2 regions of the Bacillus paramobilis genome follow, and region 1 is predicted to be linked to the other one. Evidence: riboswitches for the same ligand, from Rfam matches in the RefSeq annotation. Region 1 holds a riboswitch; the other holds the start of a gene.

Region 1 (5,970 bases):
AAAATGTTCTGCATGTTCTCGTGCAGTAATCCATGAAGATGTATACGATCACGTATTAAATCGTGCTGTTGAATTAACGAAAGAATTAACAGTTGCTAACCCAGCTGTATTAGGTACAAACATGGGTCCTGTTAATGACCAAGCTGCATTCGATAAAGTAATGAGCTATGTTGCAATTGGTAAAGAAGAAGGTAGAATCTTAGCAGGTGGCGAAGGAGACGATTCTAAAGGCTGGTTCATCCAACCAACAATCGTTGCTGACGTTGCAGAAGATGCTCGCTTAATGAAAGAAGAAATCTTCGGACCAGTAGTAGCATTCTGTAAAGCAAAAGACTTTGATCATGCACTAGCAATTGCAAACAATACAGAATACGGTTTAACAGGTGCTGTTGTTACTAATAACCGTGACCATATTGAAAAAGCACGTGAAGAATTCCATGTGGGTAACTTATACTTTAACCGTGGATGTACTGGTGCAATCGTAGGTTACCAACCATTCGGTGGCTTTAACATGTCTGGTACAGACTCTAAAGCTGGTGGCCCTGACTACTTAGCACTTCACATGCAAGCAAAAACTACTTCTGAAACTTTATAAGAAATAGTAGGAGAGATCTTCGCAGTCTGCGAAGATCTCTTTTTTTTTTGAAAAACTTTCTATATGTGGATTAAGATAGATATACTTAGAAAAACTAATAAGGTAATAAGGTTTACTTCAGTAAATAAGATATATTATATTTGTTGAATAGATTCTCTTTAAGGACAAGAAAAGTAGGTGAACAAAGTGGGAAAATATCAATTGGATTACAAGAGTCAGGTAGCTGTGGCAAAGTTTCATGAAAAACAGACGCCTGCCAAATTTGATAAAAAGCAGCAAATTGAAAATTTGCGTGCGGAGTATTTGAAAAAGAAGCAAAAACAAACAGATAAATAATATGTTACGTTTTTGATAGGAGAAACCAGTTCTAATTACCACATATTACCTTTTGGTAATTAGAACTAGCTAAACCCTATTAATATCGGGATAAACATGTAAATAGAAACAAAACAACGAGAAAAGTTGACTTATTAGTCATATTTTTTAGTATTCATTTTAAGGATTTCCTGTATAATACAATTTGAAAGAAAATCTATGGTTTGACAAGAAACACTCTTTTCGGTTTTGCTCACTGAAGGGAGTGTTTTTTTGTAGCCAAAAACTCCTCTGTACTCATTACATTTGCATATACTCCATTTAAACTAGCCAAAATTGTGTTATGAATATAAACGGCTGGTATCGTAGCATTCTTAAAAGAAAGATCTTTTGTAGCACAAGCGTCATGTATAACGGTACATGGAAAGCCGAAATCAAAAGCAGCCCTTACGGTAGCATCAATGCACATATGGGTCATCATCCCGCATATGACGACGTGCTCAATATCTAAACGTTGTAATCGTTCTAGAAGATCGGTTTCGCGAAAACTATTTGGATAATGTTTGAGTATAACGGTTTCTTCTCTAAGTGGGCGTACGCTTTCATGAATATGTACACCTTCTGTATTGGGTAGGAAAAAAGTAGCGTCATCTTTAATTGCTACATGTTGGATATGAAAAATAGGTTCGTTTTTCTTTCTAAAGAATTGTAGTAACTGACTAGCATATTCGCTTGCTTCTACTGGATTACGCAATTCCATTTTTCCATGTGGAAAATAATCATTTTGAATATCAACGAGTAAAAGAGCTGTTTTCATATATTTATCTTCCTCCGATTTCATATTCAAATAATGGTATTCAATTTATCCGACATTAACGGGCAGTAAAACTCCCACCTCAAAATTCGGCTGGAGCAAAGAAGTTAGGTGGGAGATCAACTGTCCGTAAATGTCCGATTGGTTCAACTAATAATCAGTGGGGGATGAACAAAACCCCCACTGATTATAGTTTCACTTTATAGAGAGGATTCTCCTTTTAAAAAATATGAGGGAAGGGAATTTAACATAACTTTAAAAATTACTATTGTATGTGATTTTTTATTTGAAAATTTTAATAGAGAAATAATTAATATTTTTCTAAAAAATGTATTGACTCTTATTATTCTGAGTTCTATAATGAGAATTAATTAAACGACAATTAAATCGATACATTCTTATCCAGAGAGGTGGAGGGACTGGCCCTACGATACCTCAGCAACGGGTTTTTTAATACCGTGCTAACTCCAGCAAGCCTATAAAGGCTTGGAAGATGAGAAGATGTGAACGAGTACATATAAGTGCTCTCCTTCTTATCTTTATGGTTGATAAGAAGGAGAGCACTTTTTATTTTACCTCGAAAGCTCTACTTCAAGGTTTTACAGCGTATAGGAGGGGAAAAAATGATTTCTTTTAACAATGTAAGTAAAGTATATGAATCAGGTGGGCAATCAGTTCATGCGGTGGAGGACGTAACATTATCCGTTAAGAAAGGTGAAATTTTCGGTATTATCGGTTTTAGTGGTGCTGGAAAGAGTACATTGTTACGATTAGTAAATATGCTAGAAAGACCAACAGCTGGAACGATTTCAATAGATGATAAAGATATTACATCGTTATCGACGAAAGAATTACGGAAGCTAAGACAAAGAATCGGGATGATTTTTCAAAGTTTTAATTTATTTAATTCAAGAACAGTGTTTGGAAATATTGCTTATCCATTAAAATTAGCGAAAGTACCAAAGAATGAGATAAAAGAAAGAGTAAATGAACTGCTGAAGTTTGTAGGATTAGAAGATAAAGCAGACTATTATCCAGAGCAACTATCGGGTGGTCAAAAACAACGTGTTGGTATTGCAAGAGCACTTGCAACATCACCGGATATTCTTATATGTGATGAGGCAACATCAGCTTTAGATCCAGAAACAACGACAGAGATATTAAACTTATTAAGGAAAGTTAATCGAGAATACAATGTAACAATTCTTCTTATTACACATGAAATGCACGTTGTGAAAGAAGTATGTCATCGTGTAGCTGTTATGGAGAAGGGGAAAGTTATTGAAGAAGGAAAACTGTTTGACGTTTTCACACAACCGAAAACAAAGACGACTCAAAACTTTGTACGTTCTATTATTAATGATCATTTACCAGAAAGTGTTCTAGCGAAAATTCAAAACGGAGGACAGATTTATCGCTTAACATTTACTGGTGAGGAGACAGGGCAACCAGTACTATCATATATCGCAAAAAACTATAACGTCGATGTAAACGTGCTTTACGGAAATATTATTGAACTTCAAAATGTGCTATTTGGAAATCTACTTGTAGAACTGCAAGGTGAGCAAAAAGAAATTCAAAAAGCATTACAACATCTAAGACTGCAAGTGCAGCTGAAGGAGGTAGAAGCTCATGCGAGTTGATTGGAGTATATTTTGGCCCCGCATAGTAGATGCGACGGGGGATACCCTCTTAATGGTAATTGTAACCCTTATATTCGCTACAATTCTTGGTATACCTCTAGGTTTACTGTTATATGTAACGAGAAAAGGGAACTTTTTAGAAAATAAATGGGTCTTTTCTATTCTTAATATCATTATTAACACAATTCGTCCGGTTCCATTCATTATCTTCTTAGTAGCTTTAAGCCCACTAACAAGAAGTGTTATCGGAACGACGATTGGAACAGCAGCAGCAATCTTTCCGATGACGTTAGTTGCATCAATTGGTATTGCTAGAATGGTTGAAACAAATCTTGTTTCAGTTCCAAAGGGAGTCATTGAAGCAGCTCAAGCGATGGGGGCTTCACCAATTAGAATTGTTTTTGAAATCCTTGTGCCAGAAGCGTTAGCGCCATTGATTTTAGGTGTTACGTTTATGACAGTTGGTTTAATTGAATTTTCTGCAGTTGCTGGGCTTGTCGGTGGTGGCGGTCTTGGTGACTTGGCAATGACATATGGTTATCAACGTTTTGATACATCAGTTATGTTCGTAACGGTCGTTTTACTTATTATTCTCGTACAGGTAGCTCAAAACTTAGGAAACTACTTTGCGAAAGTCTTTTTACGCAGATCATAAAAGGAAAGAGGGGAAAAAGAAATGAAGAAAATTTTAGCATTTGCATTATCAACAATTGTAGGGATTTCAGTGTTAAGCGGCTGCTCGGATGCAGGAGCAAAAGAGAAAACAGTCCGCATTGGTGTAACTGGAACGGATGGAAACGCTTGGGAAATTGTAAAGGGAAAAGCTGAAAAAGAAGGGATTAAAGTTAAACTGATTGAGTTCTCTGATTATACAACGCCGAATAAAGCGTTAGCTGATGGAGATATTGAACTAAACTCATTCCAGCACGTTGCTTTCTTAGAGCAATTTAAAAAAGAGCATAAGTTAGATATTACAGCTGTCGGTACAACGCAAATTGCGCCAATGGGCTTATACTCTGAAAAACATAAGAAAGCAAGTGAAATCCCAGATGGTTCAGAAATTGCGATTCCAAATGATCCAACGAACCAAGCTCGTGCATTAAAACTTCTTGATGCAGCAGGTTTATTAAAGCTTAAGAAAGACTTTGGCTTATTCGGAGATCCAAGCGGCATTGCTGAAAATCCGAAGAAGTTAAAAATTACACCGGTTATCGCACAGCAAACACCTCGTGTATTAAAAGATGTTGCAGCCTCAGTTATTAATAACGGTGTTGCTGGTCAAGCTGGATTAGATCCAGCGAAGGATCCAATTTTCTTAGAAGATCCAAAGAATGAAAATGCGAAGCCATATATTAATATTTTCGCAGCTCGTACGAAAGATAAAGATGATCCAACACTGAAAAAAGTAATTGAACTCTATCATTCAAAAGAAGTAACAGATGCAATTAAGAAAGAAACAAATGATGGTTCCATTTCAGTAGATCTTTCACTTGAGGAGCTTGAAAAAATCGTAAAATAATTATCGGGTTTAACGATTAACAGTAGGAACCCCTCCGCTGTTAGCTCGTTCAACATATAATCTACTTAACAAACAAAACCCTAATTCTGTACCTTCCAATTTTGTATAATGTAGAATCCAATGTTTGTTAAGTAGAGTGATGGACCAGGAGCTTTCCTGGTCTTTTTTTATGAATGAAAGTAGCTAGCGAATAGTAAAGTAATCCAAATTATAAAAGGATAAGAAAATAAGCTGAAAATGAGTGTAATTATAAATTGTTTTTTATGAATGAGGTGTTTTTCGAATGAAAAAAAGAAAATAGAAAAGATCATAATGAAAGCTGCCGATATTACGCCAGGGTTATAGGAACGGTAAATGAAAAACAAAATAATATGTTGAACGGAGTTGAAGAATATAGCCCCTTGTATAAAAATAACCCAGTATATAGAAGACAAGAAGTTTAGTTGATATAGAAAGACGATAAGTAAGACAAAGATTGTTAATGCGGAAATGGCAATGAAAAATTGTTGGCTTGTTATAAAATGAATTGAAAATTGATTAGCAAGATATTGTGGCATTTGGAAAGATTCTTCTAGGTTATGAATGAAAAATAACAAGGGAATAATCCAAAGCATAATAGTGGAATGTTTTTTCAACAACTTAGATCACTCCAATATGGAGATAGAAAGCCTACAAAGGCCCTCTATCCAGAGATGCTCATTCAATTATGATACTTTTTAAAGTATCTTTATGATGCTCTTGTTCTTGGGGATAAGCAGCTAGCTCCTCTTGTAAAATATTTAACATTTGCTTAGCTGATTGCTGAATTGGGGCAGGTAATTCTTCTAATATATTCATACCGACTTTTATTTTTGCATGAATCACCTTTCTTAGTAGTTCCTCACGCATGCACTACACCTCCAAACCGAATGTTTAGTACATCATCTTCGAATTTTGCTCCTTGAATAGAAAGGTGTGTTAAAGTTTTGGGTAATGTGATGTTCCGCTTAACGGAACCAGCACGAATGATAAGCTCATCACCTTTTTGATTTAATGCAAGTTCACTTTTGTTAGAGAAGGGAATGGACAGAACGAAAATATATTC
Region 2 (5,970 bases), 1.5 Mb from region 1:
TGGCTCTAAATAGCTTACGGCAGCTTTCATACTTTCAGCACTTTGCAATACTTCAGCAACGATAAGCTCATTATTATTAAATAATCGTCCCACCTCATCCATTCCTGTCATAAGTGGGCCATTAATAATATCCAAAGGCTTTCTTCCTTCTGTAAGTGCAAGACTTAAATCTTCTTGTAACCCTTGCTTCGTACCTTCTACAATGTAATTTGCTAGTCGCTCATCAAGAGTTAATGTTTCTTGGATAACGACATCTTTCTTTTTTGCCACGCGATAGAAGTTTGTAAATTTTTCTAACGTCTCTTGCGTCGTTTCAAAAAGCAATGCATCTGCAAGACGTTTTTCTTCCTCAGGAATTGACGCATACCGCTCTAATTTTTCCGTATTCACAATCGCATAATCTAACCCTGCTTTCGTTGCATGATATAAAAAGACGGAATTTAATACTTCGCGTCCAGCTGGTGGTAAACCAAATGATATATTACTTACACCTAAAATCGTTAAACACTCTGGTAACGCTTCTTTAATAAGGCGAATTCCTTCTATCGTCGCTGTCGCCGAGCCAATATATTCTTCATCACCTGTACCTACAGGAAATACAAGTGCATCAAAAATAATATCTGACGGGCGTATACCATATTTCGTCGTCAATAACTCATAACTTCTTTTCGCAATTTCAAGTTTTCGTTCTGCACTAACCGCCATACCATCTTCATCAATTGTTCCTACAACAATAGCAGCACCATATTTCCGAAGAAGCGGCGTCACTTTTTTAAATCGTTCTTCTCCATCTTCTAAATTAATTGAATTAATAACAGCTTTTCCTTGAATATAAGTAAGAGCTCGCTCCATCACATTTTCATCTGTTGAGTCGATCATAATCGGTACTTTTAACACTTTCGTAACTTCTGCCAAGAAGTTTTCCATATCTTCTATTTCATCGCGATCAGGATCTGCCATACAAATATCAATAATATGAGCATTTTTCTTCACTTGCGCTCTTGCGACTTCAGCAGCCTCTTCAAATTTCCCTTCTGCTACTAATCGTTTAAATTTACGTGATCCAATAACATTTGTTCTTTCACCAACAAATAACGGTCTCATAGAATCATCATATTGAAGTGCCTCTAATCCACTAACCCCATGCCCAGCTCTCTCTTGCTGTTCACGCGGCTTAAGAGACGCTAACGCAGATTTCATTGCTTTTACATGTTCTGGTGTTGTGCCACAACAACCACCGATAATATTAACCCATCCTTCTTCAGCAAATCGCTTCACTTTTTCAGCGAGAGAAGATGGAGATTCATGATAATGTCCATCTTCATCAGGAAGACCTGCATTTGGGTAACAAGAAATGTAACACTCCGACAAATCAGACAGGGAACGAATATGGTCTCTCATAAACTCCGGACCAGTCGCACAGTTTAATCCAACAGACAATGGCTTCATATGTTCTACCGATAAGTAAAAAGCCTCAATTGTTTGCCCAGCCAGAGTCGTTCCCATCGGTTCAATCGTTCCCGAAATCATGATGGGTACAATTTTATTTAGCTCGTCGAAAGCTGCTTGAATTCCAATATAAGCAGCCTTCACGTTACGCATATCTTGACTCGTCTCAACGAGTAATACATCTACGCCACCATTTAATAATCCTCTTGCCTGCCGTGTATAGGCTTCAATTAATTCTTCAAACGTCACACCACCAGTAACACTAATCGCTTTCGTTGTCGGTCCCATTGCTCCCGCAACATATACTTCCTTCCCACTTTCGTTGACCGCTTGCTTCGCTAAACGTGCCGCCTTCTCATTTAATTCCTCATCTAAATGCGACAACTCATAATCACTTAATACAATATTTGTCGCCCCAAATGTATTTGTTTCAATAATATCCGCTCCAGCTTCAATATAAGCTTTATGAATCTTTAAAATGACATCAGGCCTTGTTTCTACTAAATATTCATTACAACCTTCGTACTCTTCTCCTCCAAAATCTTCCGCAGTTAAGTCCTCTTGCTGGATCATTGTTCCCATTGCACCATCTAATATTAAGATGTTATTTTGTAATTTTTCTTCTATACATTTCATCAGTTAATACCTTCTTTCACTTCTTGCTTTTCTCTCACATATTTAACAAGATGTTCTGTAATTTCATATTTTAGAAATGGTGTAATAAGATAAATGCCGTTAAAATATTTCATCGCTGCATCGATCAATTCTTGTGAAATGCGAATCCCTTCCTCAATTGCTGCCTCTTTCGTTTCATGTCCATCCATTCTCTCCCTTATTTCTTCAGGTAGCGTAATTCCTGGCACCTCAAAATGAAGAAAATCTGCATTCCGTTTACTTATTAGTGGCATAATCCCAATAAAAATAGGTTGTTCCAAATGCTTTGTCGCTTCATACACTTCTTCAATTAGCGCGATATCGTAAATTGGCTGTGTTAAGAAATATTCCGCTCCAGCATCTATTTTCCGTTCCATTCGCTTAACCGCTGCTTTTAAATGTCTTACATGCGGATTAAACGCACCTCCCACCGAAAACCTTGTTGCTGGCCCTATTGATTTCCCTAAAATGGAGCGCCCATCGTTCATTTCTTTGATCATTTTAATGAGCTCAATAGAGGACAAATCATATACAGAAGTGGCACCTGGAAAATCACCAACGCGTGCTGGATCTCCAGTTAAAGCTAGCACTTCTTCCATGCCTAACGCTGATAAGCCTAGTAAATGAGATTGTAGTCCGATGACGTTATGGTCTCTACACGTTAAATGCGTCAATACTGGAATATCATGCTTCGTTAATAATGCCCCCATTGCCATATTCGAGACGCGAGGCGATGCTAATGAATTATCTGCTAGAGTAATAGCATCTGCTCCAGCTCTTTTCAATGCTCTTGCGCCTTCAAAAAATCGCTGCGTATCTAATGTTTTCGGTGGATCTAATTCCACTACTACTGTCGTTTGTTTTTTTGCTTTCTCTGCTAATGTGACATGGGCTTTCGAACGTTTCTCGTGTGTATGAACTACTTTCGGTCTTTGAATCGTATCCTTTTCTATTACAGGCGTAACATTTAGAGTAGCACGTTTCATACTTTCAATATGTTCTGGAGTCGTGCCACAACAACCACCTAATAACCGAATACCTTGCTCAATAAATTTCGGTGTCATCGCTTCGAAATAAGCTGGACTTCCCTCATATACGTAACGTCCCTCCACATAATTGGGGAGACCTGCATTCGGATATGCTGACAAGTAGCCATTTTGCGGAATCGATATCATTTTAAAAGCTTCCGTCATATGAAGCGGTCCTAGTTGGCAGTTCAATCCAACAACATTTGCACCGTAATCTAGAAGTTGTTTTAATATTTCATTTACATCATTTCCATTTTGAGTTGTGCCTGCCTCATGCAATGCTAATTGAGCTACAATTGGAATATTCGTTTGTTTTCGTAGCACCTGAACAGCATGAAGTAATTCAAACTCATCATAGAAAGTCTCTAATAGCAGTCCATCAACCTGTTCTTCTAGTAATGCACTTGCCTGCTCCAGTAACATAAATTCTCGCTCCATATCAGTTGTCGTAACAGCTCCGATATGTTTCATACCGCCAATTGTTCCTAAAATTGCATTTCTATCTGTAACAGATGCTTTCGCCAATTTTACTGCCGCTCTATTAATTTCAGTAACTTGATTTTCTAAACCATACATACGCAATTTTGCTTCATTTGCTCCGTACGTATTTGTTTGAATTACATCTGCCCCAGCAGCTACATATTGCTTATGAATCGATATAATTAAATCTGGATCAGATATGTTCAATTCTTCAAAACTACTTTGCAAACCATGTGAATGTAATAACGTTCCAACCGCACCATCACCTATTACAATTCCTTTTGATAATAAATCTAGTAATTTCACAAATCTCCCTCATTTCTATCAATATAAAAACCCCCTCTTCACTTTGAAGAGGGGGACATAATCGTTCCTCCTCTTATTATGCAAAACAATCGTTTTGCAGGTATTAGCACCGTTTCAAACATTTCGTTTGAAGGTTGCCGGGTTTCACAGGGCCTTTCCCTCCACCGCTCTCAATAAGAGTTTGTCTTTATTATTTTATTTATGTAGCTAAAAGGAAATGCGTTCCCCTTTTAACAATGTTTGTTAATTTTTTTAATAAATTTAGCATGCACAAATACAAAAGTCAATGACACTTGCGGAAAAATAAAAATTATTTAAAATAAAGTTGCAATTCAATTATCTTTTGTTGTAAAGTTAAAAACATAATAAAATTTCATACGAACATTCTTATCTAGAGAGGTAGAGGGACTGGCCCTATGACGCCTCAGCAACCATTAACATTTGTTAATAAGGTGCTAATTCCAGCAAATTGTGAAAGATTTGACAGATGAGAAGAAGACTCTATTCAAACCGAAAGCCTTCTTCTTAGAAGGCTTTTTTTATTTTACATTCACTTAATTGTTAACTTTAAAAGGAGGAATTTTTACATGTCAACTATTGAAACAAAACTAGCACAAATCGGAAACCGGAGCGAAACTACAACAGGAACTGTTAATCCGCCTGTTTATTTCTCAACTGCTTATCGTCACGAGGGAATTGGTAAATCTACTGGTTTTGACTATTCACGAACTGGAAATCCAACTCGCGGTCTTTTAGAACAGGCAATCGCAGACTTAGAATACGGCGAACAAGGTTATGCCTGTAGCTCCGGAATGGCAGCTGTTCTCCTCGTCCTTTCGCTATTCCGTTCTGGAGACGAACTTATTGTGTCTGAAGATTTATACGGCGGCACTTATCGATTATTTTCTGAGCACGAAAAAAAGTGGAACGTTCGATGTAGATACGTAAATACACAATCTATTCAACAAATTGAGAAAGCTATCACAGCTGAAACGAAAGCTATTTTCATAGAAACTCCGACTAATCCATTAATGCAAGTTACTGATATTGCCGCTGTCGCAACTGTAGCGAAAAGACACGGACTACTCCTTATTGTAGACAACACATTCTACACGCCTTATATACAGCAGCCATTAACAGAAGGTGCTGACATTGTACTTCATAGCGCAACGAAATATTTAGGTGGGCATAACGATGTACTAAGCGGACTTGTCGTTGCAAAAGGAAAGGAACTTTGTGAGGAAATCGCTCATTACCATAATGCCTCTGGTGCAGTCTTAAGCCCATTTGACTCATGGCTATTAATTCGTGGTATGAAAACGTTAGCGCTTCGTATGAGACAACATGAAGAAAATGCAAAAGCAGTTGTCGCTTATTTAAATGATGAAGACGGGGTGACAGATGTATTTTATCCTGGAAAAGGCGGTATGATCTCATTTCGCCTGAAAGATGAAACGTGGATCAATCCATTCTTACAATCTTTATCCTTAATTACATTCGCTGAAAGTCTTGGTGGTGTTGAAAGTTTAATGACCTATCCAGCAACGCAAACACACGCTGATATTCCAGAAGAAATCAGAACAGCAAACGGTGTATGCAATCGTCTTCTTCGATTTTCCGTGGGCATTGAAAATAGTAACGATTTAATTCAAGACTTAAAGCAAGCCATTACACTTGTAAAAGAAGGTGTAAGAATATGAGTTATTCTATAGATACACTCTTACTGCACAACCAATATAAACATGACTCACAAACAGGAGCTGTTAACGTTCCCATCTATAACACATCAACATTCCACCAGTTTGATGTAGATACGTTCGGGAAATATGACTATAGCCGCTCTGGTAATCCAACACGTGAAGCTCTTGAAGATATCATTGCATTATTAGAAGGCGGAACAAAAGGATTTGCCTTCGCATCGGGAATTGCAGCGATTTCTACTGCATTCCTCCTTCTTTCACAAGGTGATCACGTACTCATTTCAGAAGACGTATACGGAGGCACTTATCGAATTATAACTGAAGTTCTCTCCCGTTACGGTGTTTCACATACA

What was found. A riboswitch is a leader RNA that binds a small molecule or an ion and turns the genes downstream of it on or off. The one in region 1 is predicted to bind S-adenosylmethionine.
Region 2: another riboswitch for S-adenosylmethionine. It lies ahead of AABL52_RS06165 (bifunctional homocysteine S-methyltransferase/methylenetetrahydrofolate reductase); the one in region 1 lies ahead of AABL52_RS25260 (methionine ABC transporter ATP-binding protein).

The regions. Positions count from the first base shown of each region.
Region 1 is NZ_CP151108.1:4,943,315-4,949,284, reverse strand. It holds gene pruA (L-glutamate gamma-semialdehyde dehydrogenase) at 1-595, shown strand, start outside; gene AABL52_RS25270 (hypothetical protein) at 782-931, shown strand; gene AABL52_RS25265 (cysteine hydrolase family protein) at 1,164-1,727, opposite strand; SAM riboswitch class I at 2,120-2,224, shown strand; gene AABL52_RS25260 (methionine ABC transporter ATP-binding protein) at 2,348-3,367, shown strand; gene AABL52_RS25255 (methionine ABC transporter permease) at 3,357-4,022, shown strand; gene AABL52_RS25250 (MetQ/NlpA family ABC transporter substrate-binding protein) at 4,044-4,886, shown strand; gene AABL52_RS25245 (HXXEE domain-containing protein) at 5,054-5,524, opposite strand; gene AABL52_RS25240 (DUF3926 domain-containing protein) at 5,583-5,774, opposite strand; gene AABL52_RS25235 (ArsA family ATPase) at 5,767-5,970, opposite strand, start outside.
Region 2 is NZ_CP151108.1:1,182,620-1,188,589, reverse strand. It holds gene metH (methionine synthase) at 1-2,085, opposite strand, end outside; gene AABL52_RS06165 (bifunctional homocysteine S-methyltransferase/methylenetetrahydrofolate reductase) at 2,085-3,917, opposite strand; SAM riboswitch class I at 3,988-4,097, opposite strand; SAM riboswitch class I at 4,302-4,411, shown strand; gene metI (cystathionine gamma-synthase/O-acetylhomoserine thiolyase) at 4,505-5,617, shown strand; gene metC (cystathionine beta-lyase) at 5,614-5,970, shown strand, end outside.